DNA from 3 places in the Noviherbaspirillum saxi genome. Region 1 is predicted to be linked to each of the others. Evidence: predicted binding sites of a transcription regulator. Region 1 holds the regulator's gene; each other region holds the start of a gene.
The links. The regulator LexA, encoded in region 1, represses DNA repair genes until DNA is damaged. The targets are predictions, from matches to a motif close to ACTGTATNNNNATACAGT.

Region 1 (6,816 bases):
CCCGACTTCGCTGCATTGGGGTCCGCCTTGCTGTTGCCTGACGACGGCTTTTGCTGACGCGGGGTGTTGCGCGAGGGTTGATTGCCGCTGCGAAGCTGGATCGGCTGCGGTCGCGCATTCGGATCAGGCTCGAAACCTGGAATGACTTCCTGCGGCAGAGTACGCTTGATCAGCTTTTCTATGCCTTTGAGCATGTCATGCTCATCCACGCAGACCAGCGAAACGGCTTCGCCCGTTGCACCCGCGCGGCCGGTGCGGCCGATACGGTGGACATAGTCCTCGGGAACGTTCGGCAGGTCATAGTTGACGACATGGGGCAATTGATCGATATCGATTCCGCGTGCGGCGATATCGGTGGCGACCAGCACTTGCAGGCTTCCATCCTTGAATTCTGCCAGCGCACGGGTCCGAGCGGACTGGCTCTTGTTGCCGTGAATCGCCATGCCGGAGATGCCGTCCTTGCCGAGTTGCTCGACCAGTTTGTTGGCGCCGTGCTTCGTGCGCGTAAAAACCAGCACCTGTATCCACTCATTGGTTTTGATCAAATAGCTGAGGAGCGGATGCTTGCGATTGCGGTCGACCGGGTGGATCTTTTGTGCAATGACTTCCACTGTCGAATTGCGGCGGGCCACCTCGATCATCGCCGGAGAATTCAGCAGGCCGTCGGCCAGTGCCTTGATGTCATCGGAGAAGGTCGCCGAGAACAACAGGTTCTGACGTTGCTTGGGCAATGCGGCGAGCACCTTGCGAATGTCACGGATAAAGCCCATGTCAAGCATACGATCGGCTTCATCCAGGACCAGGATTTCAACATGCGACAAGTTGACGGTGCCTTGTTGCATATGGTCGAGCAGGCGTCCGGGTGTCGCGACGAGAATATCGACGCCATGATTCAACACTCTGATTTGCGGGTTGATATTGACGCCGCCGAAGATCACGGAGGAGGTGAGCTTGAGGTACTTGCCATACACACGGACACTTTCTTCCACCTGCGCAGCCAGTTCGCGCGTCGGGGTGAGGATAAGGGCACGAATCGGACGGCCGGTTTTGGCCTGTGTGCGTGGCTGCGCGTTCAGGCGCTGCAGGATGGGCAGCGTGAAGCCGGCGGTCTTTCCGGTGCCGGTTTGCGCGCCGGCGAGCAGGTCGCCGCCACATAACACTGCGGGGATCGCTTGCTTTTGAATCGGGGTCGGGCTGGTGTATCCCTGCTCGGTGACGGCACGGACAATTTCATCGGCAAGGCCGAGTTCGCTAAAAGACATGAAGACTCATTAAAAATATCGGCCTGTCACCGATCGATCGGTGCCAGTCGCAGGCAAATAGGTGGGGAGAGGAGAGGTCGCGGGGACAGCGGCGCGAAGACTGGAGAGGCGCAGCGTGCGTAACTGCATGACGTCATGAAGTTACGCCTCGAAGAATCAGGGGGAAAACCTATTTCGCGAATGGCGACAACAGGTGAACCATCTGGGCAAAGATCTTGGGGGATCCGGCAAGTACATTGCCTTTATACAGGTAATCGGACTCGCCGGCAAAGTTGCCGACGATGCCGCCGGCTTCGGTAATCAGCAATGATCCTGCAGCCATATCCCAGGTTTGCAGGCCTTTTTCAAAAAAACCATCGAGCCGGCCGGCAGCGACATACGCGAGGTCCAATGCGGCCGCACCGGGGCGGCGTAATCCGGCACATTTTTCCGTCATGATTTTGAACATCTGCATGTATTCGTCCAGACCTGCGCCCTCGCGGAATGGAAAGCCTGTGCCGATCAAGGCATCAGCCATCTTGTCACGACGACCGACGCGGATTCGCTTTTCATTGAGATAGGCACCGGCGCCTTTGCTAGCGGTGAACAGGTCGTTACGGTTAGGATCGTATACAACCGCCTGGGTGATCTGGCCGCGCTGCTGAAGCGCGATCGATACGCAGTATTGCGGAAAGCCGTGGATGAAGTTGGTGGTGCCGTCGATAGGATCGATGATCCAGACATTGTCGTTTTCGTCATGCAGGTTTTGTGACGGACCGGATTCCTCGGCAAGAATGGCGTGGTCGGGATAGGCGGTTTTTAACACCTCGATGATGGCCTGCTCGGCGGCTTGATCGACTTCCGTCACGAAATCGTTATGGCCTTTCTCGGTGACCTTGATGCGGTCGATGTCGAAAGAGGCCCTGTTGATGATCGAAGCGGCGCGGCGGGCAGCCTTTACCGCCGTATTGAGCATGGGATGCATAGAGGTTCCGTTAGAATTGCGGTACCGCCGCCTACCGCGTCCGGAACCACATTGAAGAATTAATGAGCGATGCGGTCGTTCGTGCATTGAAAAATTCACGCGCCGCGTAAGGTCGCTATTTTAAATGAACCAGCCACAAACCAACACTTCTCTTTTCGGCCGCCTTCGTTTTGTACTGGTCGATACCAGTCATCCTGGCAATATAGGTGCCGTCGCGCGCGCCATGAAAACCATGGGTTTTTCGCAACTTGTGCTGGTCAATCCGCGCTTTCCGGATGCCTTGCAACAGGAAGAAGCGATCGCCTTCGCCAGCGGTGCGCAAGATGTTCTTGCCGCAGCGAAAGTCGTTGATACAATTGAAGAAGCGCTACTAGGGTGTAACTTCGCTGCTGCCTTGAGTGCGCGACTGCGCGAGTATTCGCCGCCGGTGATGACGCCACGGACATTGGCGTCTGCTTTGTACGGTGATGTGACACTCAACGCGGCATTGGTTTTTGGCAGCGAGCGCTATGGATTGCCGAATCAGATCATCGAGAAATGCAATGTCTTGATCAATATCCCCGCCAATCCTGATTATTCTTCCTTGAATCTTGCGCAGGCAGTACAAATTCTTGCATATGAGGCCAGGCAAGCACAGGGCGGCGACAATGTTGCCCAATCGGTAATCGGATTTCAAGGAGATCCCGCCAGCATGGCGCAGATCGACGGCATGTACGCACACCTGGAAGAAGCCTTGGTGGCGGTTGAATTTCTCGATCCGACTAATCCAAAGAAGCTCATGTCTCGTCTGCGAAGGTTATTTTCGCGCACTCAACTCGAGACCGAGGAAGTGAATATCGTGAGAGGAATTGCACGTCACGTGCTCGCCAAGGTAACAAAGCTATCTAAATAAATAACTTGCTAACCTGCGGACCCGACATGGGCCAAGAAGGCAAGGCATATTAAATTAAATACCTGATGGCAACCTAAATTGCAATCAGGTATAGTTCGCAATCATTGAATGTTCAAGCCCAAGCTCGGAGCAGGCCAACAGCCAAACCTTCCAAAGCAAAATTTTCCTGGCTGGAATCGACACGGATCGGTTCGAAATCCGGATTCTCGGGCAGCAGCTCAATGACGGAACCGCTTTTCTTGTAACGTTTAACCGTTACTTCATCGCCAAGGCGGGCCACCACAATTTGTCCATTTTTTGCGCTGTCGACTTTTTTCACCGCAAGTAGATCGCCGTCCATAATGCCGGCATCGCGCATGGACAAACCGCGTACTTTGAGCAGGAAATCCGGTTTGGCCGAAAACAGAGAAGGATCGACGCTGTAGCTTGCCTCGATATGCTCCTGAGCAAGTATAGGCGAACCTGCGGCCACGCGTCCGACCAGTGGAAGACTAAGCTGCATCAGCGAGGGATGTGGAAGCGGCATTTGGCGTCCACCAAATAGGCTTGTCGTTTCTCCATGGATGTCCCGCAGGCGAATTCCCCGTGAGGTACCAGGCGAAATTTCTATTGCCCCCTTGCGTGCCAGCGCCTGTAGATGTTCCTCTGCAGCATTGGCGGATTTGAAGCCCAATTCAGTGGCAATTTCGGCTCGGGTAGGGGGGAAGCCGGTATTTTCGATCGCCTCCCTAATCAGGTTCAGGATCTGTTCCTGGCGTGCAGTGAGTTTAAGCATGTTCGCAATCGAGGAATCTGGCAAAGAGAAAGGCATATTGACTGAAGATCATCTTTCAGCGTTAGCGCTTCCTTAAGCCATGCTGTTGATATAGACAGGCTGTATTTTTATACAGCCCTTAAATGATTGCAAGGGAAGTTTTGCGATTTTTACGCGCGCGCCAAGTGATCAGCATTAAGCGCTTGAAATGATTGAGTTTTACCTGTTCGCAGGTTATGATAGCGGGCTTTCCTCTTCCCACACTCGTCTTGACGCCGAGGTGGGCGATTTTTAAATCCGTCCAAAAGGAGATTACATGCGTCATTATGAAATCGTATTTATTGTCCATCCCGATCAAAGCGAGCAGGTTCCTGCAATGATCGAACGTTACAAGGGCATCGTAACTGCTCGTAACGGCAAAGTGCACCGCGTTGAAGACTGGGGTCGTCGCCAGATGGCTTACATGATCCAGAAGTTGGCCAAGGCCCACTATGTCTGCATGAACATCGAGTGCGACAATGAAACTCTGGCTGAAATCGAAACCGGCTTCAAGTTTAACGATGCTGTCCTGCGCCACCTGACTGTCAAGATGAAGAAGGCTGAAACTGCGCCGTCGCCGATGATGAAGGCTGTGCAGAAGGAAGATGCTGCGAAGACTCAGCGTTCCGAAGCAGCCGCTGCGTAATTCTGTCAGTCGAGGAGAGTGAACCAGCTACGCCTGATAGCGGCCATTGCCGAGCGCGAAGTGTTGCGCTACACGCCGGCGGGCATACCGATCGTGTCGGCAAAATTGCTGCACGCCTCCGGACAGGTGGAAGCGGGTCTCCCGCGCCAGGTTGAGTTTGAAATTTCTGCGGTTGCCGCAGGTGAAATTTCAGGAAGGCTTAACAAGGCGGAGCTAGGTGAGACCATGGTATTCACTGGTTTCCTCGCACGTAAGAATCGCAATAGCAAAGGCCTCGTATTCCATATCACGGATTTCGAAGCTTATTCACCAGATCACTAGATACAGTACAGGAGCCAAACATGGCATTCGGTAAAAAATTCGATAAAAGCAAACTCAAGAACAAGCGTCAGCAGCAGAATCCTCTGTTCAAGCGCAAGAAATTCTGCCGCTTCACCGCCGCCGGCGTTGAGCAAGTTGACTATAAGGACGTGGACACCCTGAAGGATTTCGTTCAGGAAAATGGCAAGATCATGCCGGCACGTCTGACCGGTACAAAAGCACACTACCAGCGTCAAGTTGACACTGCGATCAAGCGCGCACGCTATCTCGCGTTGCTGCCTTACACCGATCTGCACAACGCCTAATTGACGACTGAAGAATAGGAGAAAAACATGCAAGTCATTCTGTTGGAAAAAGTCGTTAATCTCGGCAATATGGGTGAAGTCGTACGCGTGAAGGACGGTTACGCTCGTAACTTCCTGATTCCCCAGCGCAAGGCACGTCGTGCTACAGCTACTGCAGTTGCAGAATTTGAAGCAAAGCGTGCAGACCTGGAAAAAGCAGCTGGCGAAAAGCTGGCAGCAGCTCAGGCTCAAGGTGAAAAGCTGAACGGTACGACTGTTCGGATCGCTCAAAAGGCTGGCGTTGATGGCCGTCTGTTCGGTTCCGTAACCAATGCCGATATCGCTGCCGCGGTATCCAAGCAAGGTTTCCCGGTCGAGAAGGCGCAGATCCGCATGCCGCAAGGCCCACTGAAGGTCGTTGGCGATCACACTATCGCGGTCGCACTGCATACCGACGTCGTGGTCGACATCACGATTGCTGTGGTTGGCGAGCAAGCCTAAGCAGTTTTGGCATTCAATAAAAAAGCCGGCGCAAGCCGGCTTTTTTATTGCGCTCGTCCTCTTCGGCGTGCACTGCGTATGGCGCAGTCTTTGATGGCGTTTTATTTCATGGCGTCTCAGTCTGATTTATCGAAGGTTTTATCGAATAGGGGACTTATGCGTGCAGAGTTCGTCATGCGCTAATCAGGCATTTGTGATCATACGACATAGAAAACCCTTGAACTGTGTAACCTCCGCGTCAGTGAATCCTTTCAGGTGATGATTCAACGCATCAACGGTTACCTGAATCATCTGGTCTGCGATGTTCTTTCTCGGTCAAGGCGACATCAATCATGGGGCGGTCGACGGTGCTGCGTGCACACTCGATAAAGCCCTTGTCTTCAAGCCGGTCAAATGAACGAGTCCATGCTCCGGTATCGGTTGCGAGTTCACGTGCAAGATCGGATGCAGCGTTGGACTTTCCATATAGCAGTTTCATGAAGATGGCGACCTGGGCATGAGTAATATCGAATTCGGCCAGCCGACGATCTTTGGTCAACGACAGCTGCCCTCCCGCCCGTCAAGCAGATAGCCGATACTCTCGATCGATGAATGGGTTTCCAGGCTATATCGTTGGTATATGATGTTGTTATGGAAACAAATAATATCGGCAATACAGGTGTCTCGGCAGTAAATGTCAAGGCAGTCGACGCTAAGCCAAGGAACTAGCGTCGCTAAAGTCGTCACACCACTGTAATATTCCCGGACGGGCGCGCGTGGTGCACGGGCGAAAAGGTATAATTCGCGCCATGAATACACGCTCCGATCCTCAACTGGATGCGCTCCGCGTTCCTCCACATTCGATTGAAGCTGAACAGTCCGTATTGGGCGGTTTGCTGCTTGATAATGCGGCATGGGATCGCATTGCAGATTTCGTGCACGAAGATGATTTTTACCGGTATGACCACCGCATCATCTTTCAGCACATCGTCAAACTGATCAATGCCACCAGACCGGCAGACGTCATTACGGTTTTCGAAGCATTGGGCGGCAGTGGCAAGGCCGAAGAAGTCGGCGGCCTGACCTATCTGAATGCGCTTGCCCAAAACACGCCATCGGCTGCAAATATTCGTCGCTATGCGGAAATTGTGCGTGATCGTGGCGTGCTGCGAAA
Region 2 (6,816 bases), 570 kb from region 1:
TTTCGCGCAACGCCAGCTCGGATTGCATGCGCATGCCGGCCAGAGGCGTCTTCATCTGATGCGCAGCGTCGGCAATGAAGCGCTTCTGCATTTCTATGCTTTGCGATAGGCGCTCAAGCAAGTCGTTGAGCGACCGCACGAGCGGAGAAATTTCTTCCGGCACCTGACCTGATTCGATCGGACTCAAATCATCCGGCCGTCGGGCACGGATGCGTTGCTGCAGTTCCGCCAGCGGCGACAAGCCCCGTGACAGTGCGAACCACACCAGGGCCAAAGCGATGGGCAGGATGATGAACTGCGGCAGGATCACGCCCTTGATGATTTCATTGGCCAGTTGGGCGCGCTTGTCCAGCGTTTCGGCCACCTGTACCAGTGCCACATACGGCTCTCTTGCCTTGGGCGCATTGCGCGAGCGCCTGAGATCGACATACACATAGGCGACCCGCACCTCGGTGCCGCGCATGGTATCGTTGCGCAGCTTCACCGCACCGGTCGGCGGTCGTTCCTCATCGACGGGCAGCGGCAGATCATCGTCGCCGTCGATGAATTCCCCCTTGGGACCGATAATCTGAAAAAAGACATTGTCGATATCATCGGCGCGCAGGATATCGCGCGCGGGGCCCGGCAATTGCGGCACCACTTTGCCGTTGACTTCCTTTACCTGCTGGGCGAGAACGATCACATTGTCGTCAAGCGCGCGGTCGAAAGGATGGTTGGCGATCGATTTGGCGACGAGATAAGTGATGGCAATGCTCATCGGCCACAGCAACAGTAGCGGTACCAGCATCCAGTCGAGGATTTCTCCGAAGAGAGAGCGCTGTATATGCTCTTCCGGTTGGGTCGCAACATCGTCATAGGCCGCGAGCGGAGACAGTTCGGAAGCGGTCGGGCTGCCATCCTCACGCGGGGTGTCGCTCATGAGTCGGATCAGCTTGATGCCGGCGCACCATGTGCCGCAGCATCGGAATATTTCTCAAGGCAATAACCAAGGCCGCGCACCGTCGCGATCCGTACGCCGCCCAATTCGATCTTCTTGCGCAGGCGATGCACATACACTTCGATGGCGTTGTTGCTGACCTCTTCGCCCCACTCGCACAAGTGGTCGACCAGCTGTTCCTTCGATACGAGGCGGCCGGTGCGCTGCAAAAGCACTTCCAGCAGGCCGAGTTCGCGGGCCGACAAGTCCAGCATCTGCTCGTTCATGTAGGCGATACGTCCGACCTGATCGTAGGATAGCGGCCCATGCTTGATGACCGTAGGGCCGCCGCCGGCGCCGCGCCGCGTCAGCGCGCGCACCCGTGCTTCGAGTTCCGACAAGGCAAACGGCTTGGCCATGAAATCATCGGCACCCAAGTCCAGTCCCTTTACCCGCTGTTCGACCGAATCGCCGGCTGTAAGAATGAGCACCGGCAGGTGTGAATTACGTGCGCGCAGCCGGCGCAGCACTTCCAGACCCTGCATTTTCGGCAAGCCAAGATCCAGGATCAGCAAGTCGAAATCTTGGGTGGAGAGTGCGGAATCCGCTTCCAGGCCGTTTTTCACGCAATCGGTCGCATACCCGGATTGCCGCAAGGAGCGAGTGAGGCCATCGGCTAGTACACTGTCGTCTTCGGCAAGAAGGATGCGCATGATAGAAAGAACCGCAATCTAAGATAAGTAAGTCTATTGCCTTTAATCCATGTCGGCAAGGCGGCTGATTCCTTGGAGGCGGCAGCCACGCCTACCATCTTAATAAAGTTTGTCGGGATTGGAAAATCCTGCTTGCATCAATCACTGTTTTTTTATACAGTATGCCTTGTGACGTTGAAAGGCGCCTCAATATCCGAGACTCGCTATTCATTAATATTTAACCGTCGAAAGAACACTGTTATGGACGAAAAGAAAGCAGCGCAAAATCCCGAAAAAAGCAAGGCTCTTGCGGCAGCGCTTGCGCAGATTGAAAAGCAGTTTGGCAAGGGCTCCGTGATGCGCATGGTGGACGGCGCCGTTGCGGAAGAAGTGCAGGTGGTTTCGACGGGCTCGCTCGGTCTCGATATCGCACTCGGCGTTGGCGGCCTGCCACGTGGCCGTGTCGTTGAAATCTATGGTCCGGAATCTTCCGGTAAAACAACGCTGACCCTGCAGGCAATTGCAGAGATGCAGAAACTTGGCGGCACCTGTGCCTTTATCGATGCCGAACATGCGCTGGACGTGGTGTATGCCCAAAAACTGGGTGTCAATCTCTCTGAGTTGCTGATCTCTCAGCCTGACACAGGCGAGCAGGCGTTGGAAATCTGCGATGCGCTGGTGCGCTCCGGTAGCGTCGACCTGGTTGTTGTCGACTCGGTAGCGGCATTGACGCCACGTGCGGAAATCGAAGGCGACATGGGCGATTCCCTGCCTGGCTTGCAAGCGCGACTGATGTCCCAGGCGCTGCGTAAATTGACAGGCAGCATCAACCGTACCAATACCCTCGTTATCTTCATCAACCAGATTCGTATGAAGATCGGTGTGATGTTCGGTAATCCGGAAACGACGACCGGCGGCAATGCGCTGAAGTTTTACGCCTCCGTGCGTCTGGATATCCGCCGCACCGGTTCCATCAAGTCGGGCGACGAAGTCATTGGTAACGAAACCAAGGTGAAGGTAGTCAAGAACAAAGTCGCTCCGCCGTTCAGGGAAGCGCATTTTGACATTCTGTACGGAGAAGGTACTTCCCGTGAAGGCGAGATCCTGGATCTGGGCTCTGAAGCAAAGATCGTCGAAAAATCGGGCGCCTGGTACAGCTATAACGGCGAACGGATTGGGCAAGGCAAGGACAATGCACGCAACTACCTGAAAGAGCACCCGGAACTGGCTCGCGAAATTGAAAATAAGGTACGTGCATCGCTGGGCGTTCGGGAATTGCCCCCAACTGCAGCCGAAACTGCTACCGCATCAGACTCCGAGTAACCAGCAACAATGACGTGATTGTGTAGGGCGCATACCTGGTGCTCCCACACATCCTTAACTGCTTACTTCACGTGAAAGAGCCCGCGCCTGTCGCCGGAATATTTCATTGGCGTGCGAAGCAATGGCACCTGAATGCAGTGCTATGCTGCATTCAGATGCCATTATCGAGCAGCCTGTGGCACGAATGGCAATCCTTGTGGGTCGCGAGCCGCAAGGGCCAAACGGCCACTTCTTCCGGAGGTTGCGGAAGCCGATGAATTTTTAGCGCATATATCATGGCAAAATTGCAAATGAGCCTGAAGGCGCGGGCTCTGAAGTATTTATCCGCACGTGAACACAGCCGACTGGAACTAGGCCGCAAGCTGGCGCGCTATGCGCAGGATGGCGACGACATCGAAGCTTTGCTCGATTGGCTTGAAACATCCAAATTTCTATCCCAAACACGTTTTTCCGAATCGCTGATTCATCGTCGCGTAGCGCGCTTCGGGAATTCCCGTATCTTGTCCGAGCTCCAAATGCATGGCATTGCCGGCGATGCGCTTGGAGATATCAAAGCCAGCCTTTCGCAAGATGAGGCTTCCCGTGCGCGCGAAGTGTGGAGCAAGCGTTTCAAACAAGCGCCAGCCGATGCGGTCGAGCGTGCAAAGCAAATGCGCTTTCTGCAGCAACGTGGTTTTTCCAATGCTGCGATTCAGGCGGCCATGCGTGCCGCTGAAGAAGATGCAGACACGCTATAACCCTTCCAAGCCTGTAAGTGCAAGATATACCTTTTACCCAAGGTCTGGATATTCGTTGCGTGAATGACATAATCAAGAAGTTCTGTCATTTGTGCAAAAGCTTCCCCTCGCCAGCATTCTTCCCGTCTGAAAATACCAGGATGGCGATTCGCGCAATTCCTGTGCTACACTTTCGTGGTTTTTGCAGCGCCGCATGAGCGGCTGCTGTCGTAGAAACTGCGACAGCGACACGCAAATGCGGCAATTTTTATAGCCGCTTCACAGGCATTGGTCGTTATGCCCTTATCTCCGCCGTCTTCCCGCCGTGCGTTAAAGCACACGCGCGCAATCCAGATCGAAGCGTTCGCTCGCGACGATGGCTTGTGGGATCTCGACGCGCATATCTCCGATATCAAGACACGAGACAGCAAGCTTGCCTCAGGCATCCGCCAGGCAGGTGACCCGATCCATAGTCTCTACCTGCGCATCACCATCGACTTGCAACTGAATGTGGTCGAAGCCGAAGCTGTCTCTGACGCAGTACCGTATCCAGGCCATTGCGACGCCATAGGCCCCGACTATAAAAAGCTGATTGGCCTGAACCTGATGAAAGGGTTTCGCGACGGCGTCAAACGGCGGCTGTCCGGCACCAGCGGTTGCACGCATCTCACGGAGCTGGCGCAAGTGTTGCCGACCGCTGCCATTCAGGCTTTTGCCGGCGATGTCATCGACACCCGCGACGGCGCTTCCACGGACGACCAGACTCATAAGCCATTTCAATTAGACCGCTGCCATGCCTTGCGCACGGATGGCGAAGCGGTCGCGAAGTATTACCCGCGCTGGGCGGTAAAACCACAGGCAGTATCCGAATCAAGTTAATTTCAACAAGGTTATTTTTACTAAGCGTCTGAAGGGAAGCTCGCATGAAAATCCATGAGTATCAGGGCAAAGAAATCCTCCGTAAGTACGGAGTGACGGTTCCGCGCGGTATCCCGTGCTTTTCCGTAGAAGAAGCGGTCAAGGCGGCCGAAACTCTTGGAGGCCCGGTCTGGGTCGTCAAGGCGCAGATCCACGCGGGTGGCCGCGGCAAGGGCGGCGGCGTCAAGGTGGCCAAGTCGCTCGACCAGGTCAAGGAATACGCTGACGCGATCATGGGCATGCAGCTCGTCACGCACCAGACCGGCCCGGATGGTCAGAAGGTACGTCGCCTGCTGATCGAAGAAGGCGCCGACATCAAGAAAGAACTGTACGTCAGCATGGTGACCGACCGTGTCAGCCAGCGCGTGGTCTTGATGGCCTCCAGCGAAGGCGGCATGGATATCGAAGAAGTCGCGGAAAAGCATCCTGAACTCATCCACAAGGTCGTGATCGATCCGGCTACCGGCCTGACCGATGCCGATGCGGATTCCATCTCCGCCAAAATCGGCGTACCGGCCGGCTCCATCGCCGATGCACGCAAGCAACTGCAAGGCCTGTACCAAGCCTACTGGGAAACCGATTCCTCGCTGGCCGAAATCAACCCGCTGATCCTGACCGGCGACGGCAAGGTCATCGCACTCGACGCCAAGTTCAATTTCGACTCCAATGCACTGTTCCGTCGTCCCGACATCGTCGCGATGCGCGATCTGGACGAAGAAGATCCGGCGGAAGTCGAAGCTTCCAAGTTCGATCTGGCCTACATTTCCCTCGACGGCAACATCGGCTGCCTGGTGAATGGCGCCGGTCTGGCCATGGCCACCATGGACACCATCAAGCTGTTCGGCGGCGAGCCGGCCAACTTCCTCGACGTCGGCGGCGGCGCGACAGCAGAGAAGGTCACTGAAGCCTTCAAGATCATGCTGAAGAACCCCGGCCTCAAGGCCATCCTGGTCAACATCTTCGGCGGCATCATGCGCTGCGACGTGATCGCCGAAGGCGTGATCACCGCATCCAAGGCCGTTTCCCTCAAGGTGCCGCTCGTCGTGCGCATGAAGGGTACCAACGAAGACCTCGGCAAGAAGATGCTGGCCGAATCCGGCCTGCCGATCATCTCGGCCGACACCATGGAAGAAGCCGCGCAGAAGGTCGTTGCTGCGGCCAACGGAAAATAATCGAGGGAAGATAAATGTCGATTCTGATCAATAAAGACACCAAAGTCATTACGCAAGGCATCACCGGCAAGACCGGCCAGTTCCACACACGCATGTGCCGCGACTACGCGAATGGCAAGAATGCATTCGTCGCTGGCGTCAATCCGAAAAAAGCGGGCGAAGACTTCGAAGGCATCCCCATCTTCGCGAATGTGAAAGAAGCAAAAGACAAGACCGGTGCAACCGTATCCGTGATCTACGTTCCGCCCGCAGGCGCTGCCGACGCGATCTGGGAAGCGGTCGAAGCCGAGCTCGACCTCGCGATCTGCATTACCGAAGGCATCCCTGTTCGTGACATGCTCGCACTGAAAGACCGCATGGCGAAAGCCGGCAGCAAGACCCTGCTGCTCGGACCGAACTGCCCGGGCCTGATCACGCCGGACGAAATCAAGATCGGCATCATGCCCGGCCACATCCACAAGAAGGGCCGCATCGGCGTAGTTTCCCGCTCCGGCACGCTGACTTATGAAGCAGTCGGCCAGCTGACCGCACTGGGCCTCGGCCAGTCGTCCGCAGTCGGCATCGGCGGCGACCCGATCAACGGCTTGAAGCACATCGACGTGATGCGCATGTTCAACGACGATCCGGACACCGACGCCGTCATCATGATCGGTGAAATCGGCGGTCCTGATGAAGCCAATGCAGCACGCTGGATCAAGGACAACATGAAGAAGCCCGTCATCGGCTTCATCGCTGGCGTCACCGCGCCACCGGGCAAGCGCATGGGCCACGCCGGCGCGCTGATTTCGGGCGGCGACGACACGGCACAAGCCAAGCTGGACATCATGGAAGCCTGCGGTATCACGGTCACCAAGAACCCGTCTGAAATGGCGAAGTTGTTGAAGGCAGCGCTGTAATACGACTTTCTCCGGCGCTCGCCGGAAGAAATAAAAACGGGGAGCTTCGACTCCCCGTTTTTATTTGCTCTTTTTCCCATATGACGACTTCTGGATTTCAGGAAAGCCAGCGCTTGCGCACTGCAGCGTACGATCTCCCTTGGTGCATTCAAAAATCGTCGCGTCATGCACGTATAATCCGCA
Region 3 (6,816 bases), 1.3 Mb from region 1:
CGCTCAGGCTGCTCCAATTCTTCAAGCGACTCGCGTTGGGTCCAGGTGAATGGCGAGCCGTGCTCCAAAGCGCTTTTTTCGTAGGCCTTTGCTTCCTCAAACTTATCCGGGTGTTCTTTCTTGAGACGCACCCATTCGATCTTTTGCTGGAAAAAACAGAACGTGCAGCCGCTACGGGACCGCCAGTCGTAATACTTGGGCATGCCGACGCCGGAAGCATCAAGCAAATCATAGACGCCCATCTTGTCCACTCCATGTTCGCGGAACGGCAGTTGCACGATCAGATTATCGTGCTGCGAGATCAGTCCTTCTCGATGCTCTTCATCCGCACGGATGGCAACATAGCTGTACACCTTGTCACCACTTTCAAGCCATGGGCGCACCCAATTTTTGAATGGTAGGAGCTTCAGCTGCCTTGTACACCACCGAGTCTGAGGATTTGGCAGAAAGTGTCCATACTCGCGAAGCCAGAAGTCGAAATCGCGGTGCGGATTGAGGCGTTCAATTTGCTTGCCTAGAAAGCCCTCTAACTTCGCCAGGAAATCATATACCTCAGGAAGCTCCTTGCCCGTGTCGGTAAAAAAGTAGCTTATATCCAGATGCGGATATTTCTGTCGCATGAAAATTGCGAGCGCAGCGCTGTCCTTGCCGCCTGATATGCCAAGTACGTGACGCTCATTCATGGCTCGCTCCTTGTTTAGCACCCAACTTCTCAAACACCGTTGCACCCACTTCAGCGATCGCCGCGAGAAATACCTCGCGTTTCAGTTTGCCGTTCGCCATTTTTGCCAGCAACTCCTTGACGAGCGCATCGACCGCAATGCTGTCGCTTTCAGATACGTCAAACGTACCAGTCACCGTTTTTTTGGATCCAAATACGACGCCAATAGCACGACGAGTCGCTGGCCGGCCGCGGATCTGCGCAAGTGACTCCAGGCGGCGGAACTCCATTGCCCACGTCAATAGCTGCACCTCTCCGGCGTCGATGTCGTGGTCATTCCAATCGCGACTTGGTTTCCCGAGGGCCAACATCAGCAACCCTTCGATGTCCACTAAGGAGCCCTTGTATTCCGACAACCGCGTCGCAAACGCTTCCAACTTGAAATCAGCACCGACCCCATTCACCGTGTTTCCGCGCGCGTTGAGCGACTTTGCGCTGCCCTGGTGGTCTAGGGCCTCGAACATTCGTTTTTCGACGGCCCTAAGGCGCAGATCAAAGACCTCACTCAGCTCTCCCGTAACTTCTGCGATCCGTTGAGCGAGCTGATTTGGGTTACGTGTTTCCAGGATGAGCGGCAGATCTGCAAATAACACCTTATGCGGGTCAGAAGCAGTAAGCAGCACGCGGCGCACCTCCTGAGCCTCCTTTGACAAGAGGGTAGTTCGGCGTGCCCATGAAGGCAGCGCAAAGACGAGTGCCACCAAAGCACGCGCTGAATCAAGCGCATCAGGGGCTACCGGCGAACCCAACCGAGCGCTTAGCGCCGCGGATAGTGCCTCCAGCATTTTCTTTTCGCTCGCCTCAATACGGACAAAACGCCAGCCGATACGCTTTGGATCTTGCAGCCACTCGTCAATGTGAGCGTCTGTTACCTCTGGCGTGAACATGCGCTCAATGTATAAAGCGAGGTGATTGCGATTCACCAAGAAGTACGCCAGGGCGAAGATCGGAAGCAGACCCGCCTTTACTCCCAGCGGGGGAGCTTGCCAGACTTTGTAGAGATCGGAAAGGCTTACGATGTCTTCTGAGTTTGCGAACAATTCTCGTGCCGCCTCCCAAACGGGCGCCATGGAAGCGCTTCTCACGTTCCCACCTGGCTCCGTAAATCGCCAGGCGCCTTTTTTCTCCCGATGCAGGCCCAATGCACGAACAACAGTGTGGTACAGGCCAGCATCCGCAGAGAATGAGGAGTAGCCCAAATTTTCCTGGCTCACATTATTGAGCATCGCATGCAGCAGCTCGCGTTGCGCTTTTGCGGCATTGCTGGAGAGTTCATCGCGGTTGATCAACTCACTATGGACAATAGGCGAGTTGGTAAAAATGTCGTCCGCTATCTCCGAGGCCAAGTGGGAAAGCCCTTCGGCACTAGTGTGCGTCCTAACGTGTCCATCGTGTGCGTAGGACCAAGTCGCGCTATGAAACGCCTCGCGCAGTTCGTCCGACAGCATGGAACGTGTGGCTTGGGTCCTAGAGGCAATCTCGCGCATCGCGATATCATCGCCGTCGAGTTGCTGACTATTCTTCCGAACATATTCCAGAGCCGCAAGTTCGCCGACTAAATCCTCGATTCGATCAGCGTTCGTCGGGGCGCCTACTAGCAGTCCTCGACCTTGTGCGATCTTTGCCAATTTCTTGGTCATTTTTAGACGTGCGTCTGCGTCTACATGCAGGTCGCGTTGTGCCAGTACGAGAAGGAATTCTCCGCACTGGCTTCGTCTTGGGGCGAATTTAGTTAGGTAGGATTCGACCTGTGTCTCGTGGATAATATTCCGCGAGAACCACCGCATGGCGCCGGTATTCCAATAGTGACGGCGAGCCGTAACAGGCCCAAGATCGACCAGGTCGCTCATCCTCGACAGGTCTATCGCGCCTAGTTGTGTTTTGGCGTCACGAACCGCCGCCTCAATGTCAAAATCGCTGCCCGCGTAGACGCCATACGCCTCCAGATGCTTGCGGTAGATGAGAATCGATGCAGATGTGAGTTCGTTGAAAGCCTGTTCGATCGACTTTTGGTCGGACGAGTTGACGCAAGCCACGAGAAGATCTTTCTCGGCAGCCAACCCTGAACCATTGCGCAGAATCTCGATCAGCCCGACCGTTTTTACCAGCTCGACATGCAGGCACGAGAACCTTGCCTCTGCACGTTCAATGGCCTCAGCGCAGATTGCCCAGCGATGGCCGTCGGGTGAGGCCGCAATCGCAGGCTCAAAATTGGCCCGCAGATAGTCCCAGAATTGATGCGGCCAATAGTAGCTCGCCGGACTTGCGTCAAGACCGCGAATCACTTCGGTGAAGCCTAGGGGCTCCGCAGACGCCAAGAAGCTAAAAACGCTACGCTCGTTTTGCCCGAAGCGTTTTTTGGAGGCCGGGCCGAGCATTGCCGCAGTGACGGGATGCAGAGGCCAACAGGCGTCGAGCAGATCCTTGATATCCGAAGCAGCGCTTGGTCGGCGTTTGCGAATGACCTTTGCCACACGCTCGGCAACTTTGGACGACGTGCGCTGATGATCCAAGTTGACTTGCAATGCGCGCCCAATGAGGGACACCATCTCGTCGGAGCCCGCCACCAGTGGGATATCGACGTACCGTCCTTGCACCTTTGCCCACTCTTGCTGCGTTGCTTGGCCAAGGCGTGAGGCATATTGCTCAAACGACTGATGGAGGATGCCGATGACGACCAAGTTGCCTTTGCAACGGCTCGCCGCCTCCGCAAGCTCTTGATAGAAGCCGATATCTTCGCCAGTTTGAGCAGCGTATTCCAGGAATTTGCCCAGCTCGTCGACAATTAAAAGGACGCCGCCTACGTCATCGCGTGTTTCGGCCGCGCGTACCAATTCGGCCACTACGTCACGCCGCCCATCCGTTTGGGGCTTACGCCCGCGTGTGCCACGAAGGCGAGAATCAATGGCAGAACCAATTTCATCAATGATCGAGGTACGCTTGCCGACGACGGGCAACACTGCCCAAGGCTTTCTGCCGCCAAAAAACTTTTGTATGCCGTCGCCGGCGCCGATGGCGAGCGCCGAGCGTGCCGCCTTCCGAACCGGTGCGTCTCCGCCTGCAATAGAGGCTAAGGCAAGCGCCAACGAAGATTTACCTCCGCCGTACGGACCGGTCCAAGTAAAAGCCCTCTGCTGCGTATTGACCAAATGATTCGCGGTCGTTTCCAGGACGGTTTGTGCCGAGGGCTGCAAAATGTATCCCTGCATTGCATCGACACGCCCGAAATCGGCGTCCAATCGAATCGACCGCAAAAACTGCCGATTGACGTCAATGTGATCTGAAAGCTTATCGACCATAAGCCCTCCGCAATATTTCTTTCATCTTTTCTTTCATCGGCTCCTTGCCGACGCGGCTGACTTGGCGAATGCCAGCTGAATCAGTCCACTCCAGATAGGCGCGGGTAACATCGAAAATTCGCGACAGTCGATCGCCTACGGAATCTTCGTCCAGTTTGAAGACCCGCCCAGGTGAACCGTAGTCATGGGCAATCGAATTGAACGATAGTGTCGATTGCGTGTTTTTCGCCGCGGCCTCCCAGCGGCTCCAAAAATCGAGGAGTGCGAACGCAAACACCTCGTCTGGAAGGGAATATTGCGGCCCACGATGAAAATGATAGGTGTCTTTCGCACTCATGGAGAGCAGACCCAGGTCGGAAAGTAACGGCTCCGCGCTATCCTCTGTCGCGTTTTTCAACGCAACGGAGGTGTAGCTGCGGAGGCATACCTCGACATCTCGGGCGAGCGTCGTATTCGAACGGACCGCTTTATTCGCCTCCGCATACTCGTCTATTAATGCCACTACGTCGGCCGAGCGGAAGGACTGACCCTGCAAATAGTTAAAAACGACATACCAAGTGGCCGAACGTGCCGCCCTGCCGGCAAGCATCCAATGAACAAGCCATATGGTCGCCTCACGTTCGAGATACGGGTCGCAACCGCGCACGCCAAAGAGAAGGTCGCCGATCTCTCCGCGGGTAAAGCCATCCTTGCCCGCCTTGCGAATCACATCGCATGCGAGTGCCCAATGTTTGATCGACGACACCATGTTTTTACCGACGCCGAAACGTTGGATAGCCTCGTCGTCGGCGAACACACCCTTCGGGGCGTACTCCGGATATGGTTCAATTTGGGAGAATGCCTTGCGCAACCAAAGTTGCCGCAGCGGAAAAGTTTCGTGCCCAGAGAATACGGGCTCGATATCGGCAGGGAATCGAATTATTGTCATAGACTGGAGACTTCTGCCAGTTAGTAAGCGTTTCAACTGGTGAAGTCTACCAGCTTGACCGATGGTCAGCTAGAGGAGAAACCCGTTTTGTTGCAGTTTTACCCAGGGAAATGAGCCTTTTTGCTCATTTTTAAGATACTGTACACCCATACAGCTCTATAGTTGATAAAAATGAGCATTTTGCTTCTACCAGCCCTAAGCAATCGGTTGTCGGAGATTGAAGCCGCGCCACGTTCGTGGTTGGATGGCCATTCCTTTTCCTCCGAACTTGATGCACTAGCGTCAAACACCGCCAATCTGACCGATGAAGAGCGGCGCGGCTGCATTGCCGAGATCATCGCCCACCGCTTCCACCCAACTACGCCCGCAGATCGAGGTCCTTGGGACTCATATTTCGGACCGACGTCATCTGGGACGGATCAGAACGGAAATGAAGTCTATATTCCTGACGCAAAGCAGATCGACGCAGAGATTATCGAATATTGGAAGGTGCGCTCTGTAGTGGTCTAATTTGCGCAGACACCTCGATAAGTGGATCATTTCACTTATGAGGAGTTTTTGATGACGAAGAATCGCAAGAAACGCAGGGAATTCGACACCAGTTTCAAACTGGAAGTGGTGCGGATGGTGAAGGATCAAGGGGTGAGCGTGTGCGATGTGTGTCGCACGATGGATCTGGGAGAGACAGCGGTCCGGCGCTGGATCAGGCAATACGAAACGGAATTGAACGGGCAATCGGGCATAGGCAAGCCGCTGACGGCCGAGCAGCAACGAATCCGGCAGCTGGAAGCCGAGAATCGGCAGCTGCGCATGGATAACGATATTTTAAAAAAGGCTTCGGCCTTCTTTGCCCGCGAACTGAAATGACTTACCGGCTCATTCAGCAATTGCAACAGAAGGCCATCCCTGTGACGCACGCATGCCGGATATTGGAAGTCAGCCGCGCTGGTTACTATCAGCATCGGCAGCGTGGGCCACGCCAGACTGATGTCGTGGCGACGGTTGAGCTCAAAGCGGTCTTTGCGGCCAGCGGGCAAGCCGATGGCAGCCGGCGGCTGGTAAGCGCCTTACAGGCGCAGGGACGCACGCTTGGTCGTTATCGGGTGCGGCGCTTGATGAGTGAAGCAGCGTTGCGCCCGGTGTGGAAGCGCAAGTTCGTCCACACCACTGACAGCAAGCACGACTTGCCGGTAGCGGAAAATCTGCTGGATCGTCAGTTCGATGTGGCGGCGCCGAATCAAGCCTGGACTTCGGATATTACCTATGTGCGAACCCGGCAGGGCTGGCTCTATCTGGCGGCAGTCATGGATCTGTTCTCACGCAAGATCATCGGCTGGGCCATGGCACCGACCATGCCAACCGAGTTGGTCGCTGCCGCTCTACGCATGGCCCTGCAGCAGCGCAAGCCGCCGCCCGGATTGCTGCTGCATTCAGATCGTGGCAGCCAATATGCCAGTCTGGAATATCAGGCCTTGCTCGGTCGGCACGGCATCCGCTGCAGCATGAGCCGCAAGGGCAATTGTTGGGACAACGCCGTGATGGAACGCTTCTTTTTGAATTTGAAAATGGAGCGCGTTTGGCAGCGCGACTATGCGAATCACGGCGAGGCCCAACGCGACATCACCGAGTACATCGTCAGCTTCTACAACGGTGTCCGATTGCACTCAACTTTGGGTTATCTGTCGCCCGTCGCCTACGAGCGGACAAGGGCAACAACACCACCTATCTTGGTGTCTGAAATTACTTGACCACTACAATATCGACAAGCCGTCCCAAATGATCACCGCGTTGGGCATTCTGGCGCATTCATTGGCGTCGAATGACGAGTCGGCGACCCGCTTGGGTAGCGGTGATAACCGTGCGCGCGC

Region 2: recA (recombinase RecA) is a predicted target of LexA. The motif match lies at 1,773-1,790, and genes of this name have one in related genera.
Region 3: D3871_RS13490 (DUF4007 family protein) is a predicted target of LexA. The motif match lies at 5,086-5,103, and genes of this name have one in related genera.

What each region holds. Positions count from the first base shown of each region.
Region 1 covers NZ_QYUO01000001.1:1,510,293-1,517,108, forward strand. Annotated here, with positions in the region: gene D3871_RS07100 (DEAD/DEAH box helicase) at 1-1,262, opposite strand, end outside; gene D3871_RS07105 (inositol monophosphatase family protein) at 1,432-2,226, opposite strand; gene D3871_RS07110 (RNA methyltransferase) at 2,351-3,118, shown strand; gene lexA (transcriptional repressor LexA) at 3,231-3,893, opposite strand; gene rpsF (30S ribosomal protein S6) at 4,189-4,557, shown strand; gene priB (primosomal replication protein N) at 4,576-4,878, shown strand; gene rpsR (30S ribosomal protein S18) at 4,899-5,183, shown strand; gene rplI (50S ribosomal protein L9) at 5,211-5,663, shown strand; gene D3871_RS07140 (MarR family winged helix-turn-helix transcriptional regulator) at 5,935-6,201, opposite strand; gene D3871_RS07145 (replicative DNA helicase) at 6,452-6,816, shown strand, end outside.
Region 2 covers NZ_QYUO01000001.1:944,960-951,775, forward strand. Annotated here, with positions in the region: gene D3871_RS04570 (sensor histidine kinase) at 1-919, opposite strand, end outside; gene D3871_RS04575 (response regulator transcription factor) at 928-1,629, opposite strand; gene recA (recombinase RecA) at 1,870-2,931, shown strand; gene recX (recombination regulator RecX) at 3,207-3,668, shown strand; gene D3871_RS04590 (DUF2889 domain-containing protein) at 3,945-4,526, shown strand; gene sucC (ADP-forming succinate--CoA ligase subunit beta) at 4,571-5,737, shown strand; gene sucD (succinate--CoA ligase subunit alpha) at 5,752-6,633, shown strand.
Region 3 covers NZ_QYUO01000001.1:2,860,059-2,866,874, forward strand. Annotated here, with positions in the region: gene D3871_RS13480 (phosphoadenosine phosphosulfate reductase domain-containing protein) at 1-683, opposite strand, end outside; gene D3871_RS13485 (ATP-binding protein) at 676-4,020, opposite strand; gene D3871_RS13490 (DUF4007 family protein) at 4,010-4,948, opposite strand; gene D3871_RS13495 (hypothetical protein) at 5,120-5,458, shown strand; one part of gene D3871_RS13500 (IS3 family transposase) at 5,510-5,783, shown strand; one part of gene D3871_RS13500 (IS3 family transposase) at 5,783-6,696, shown strand.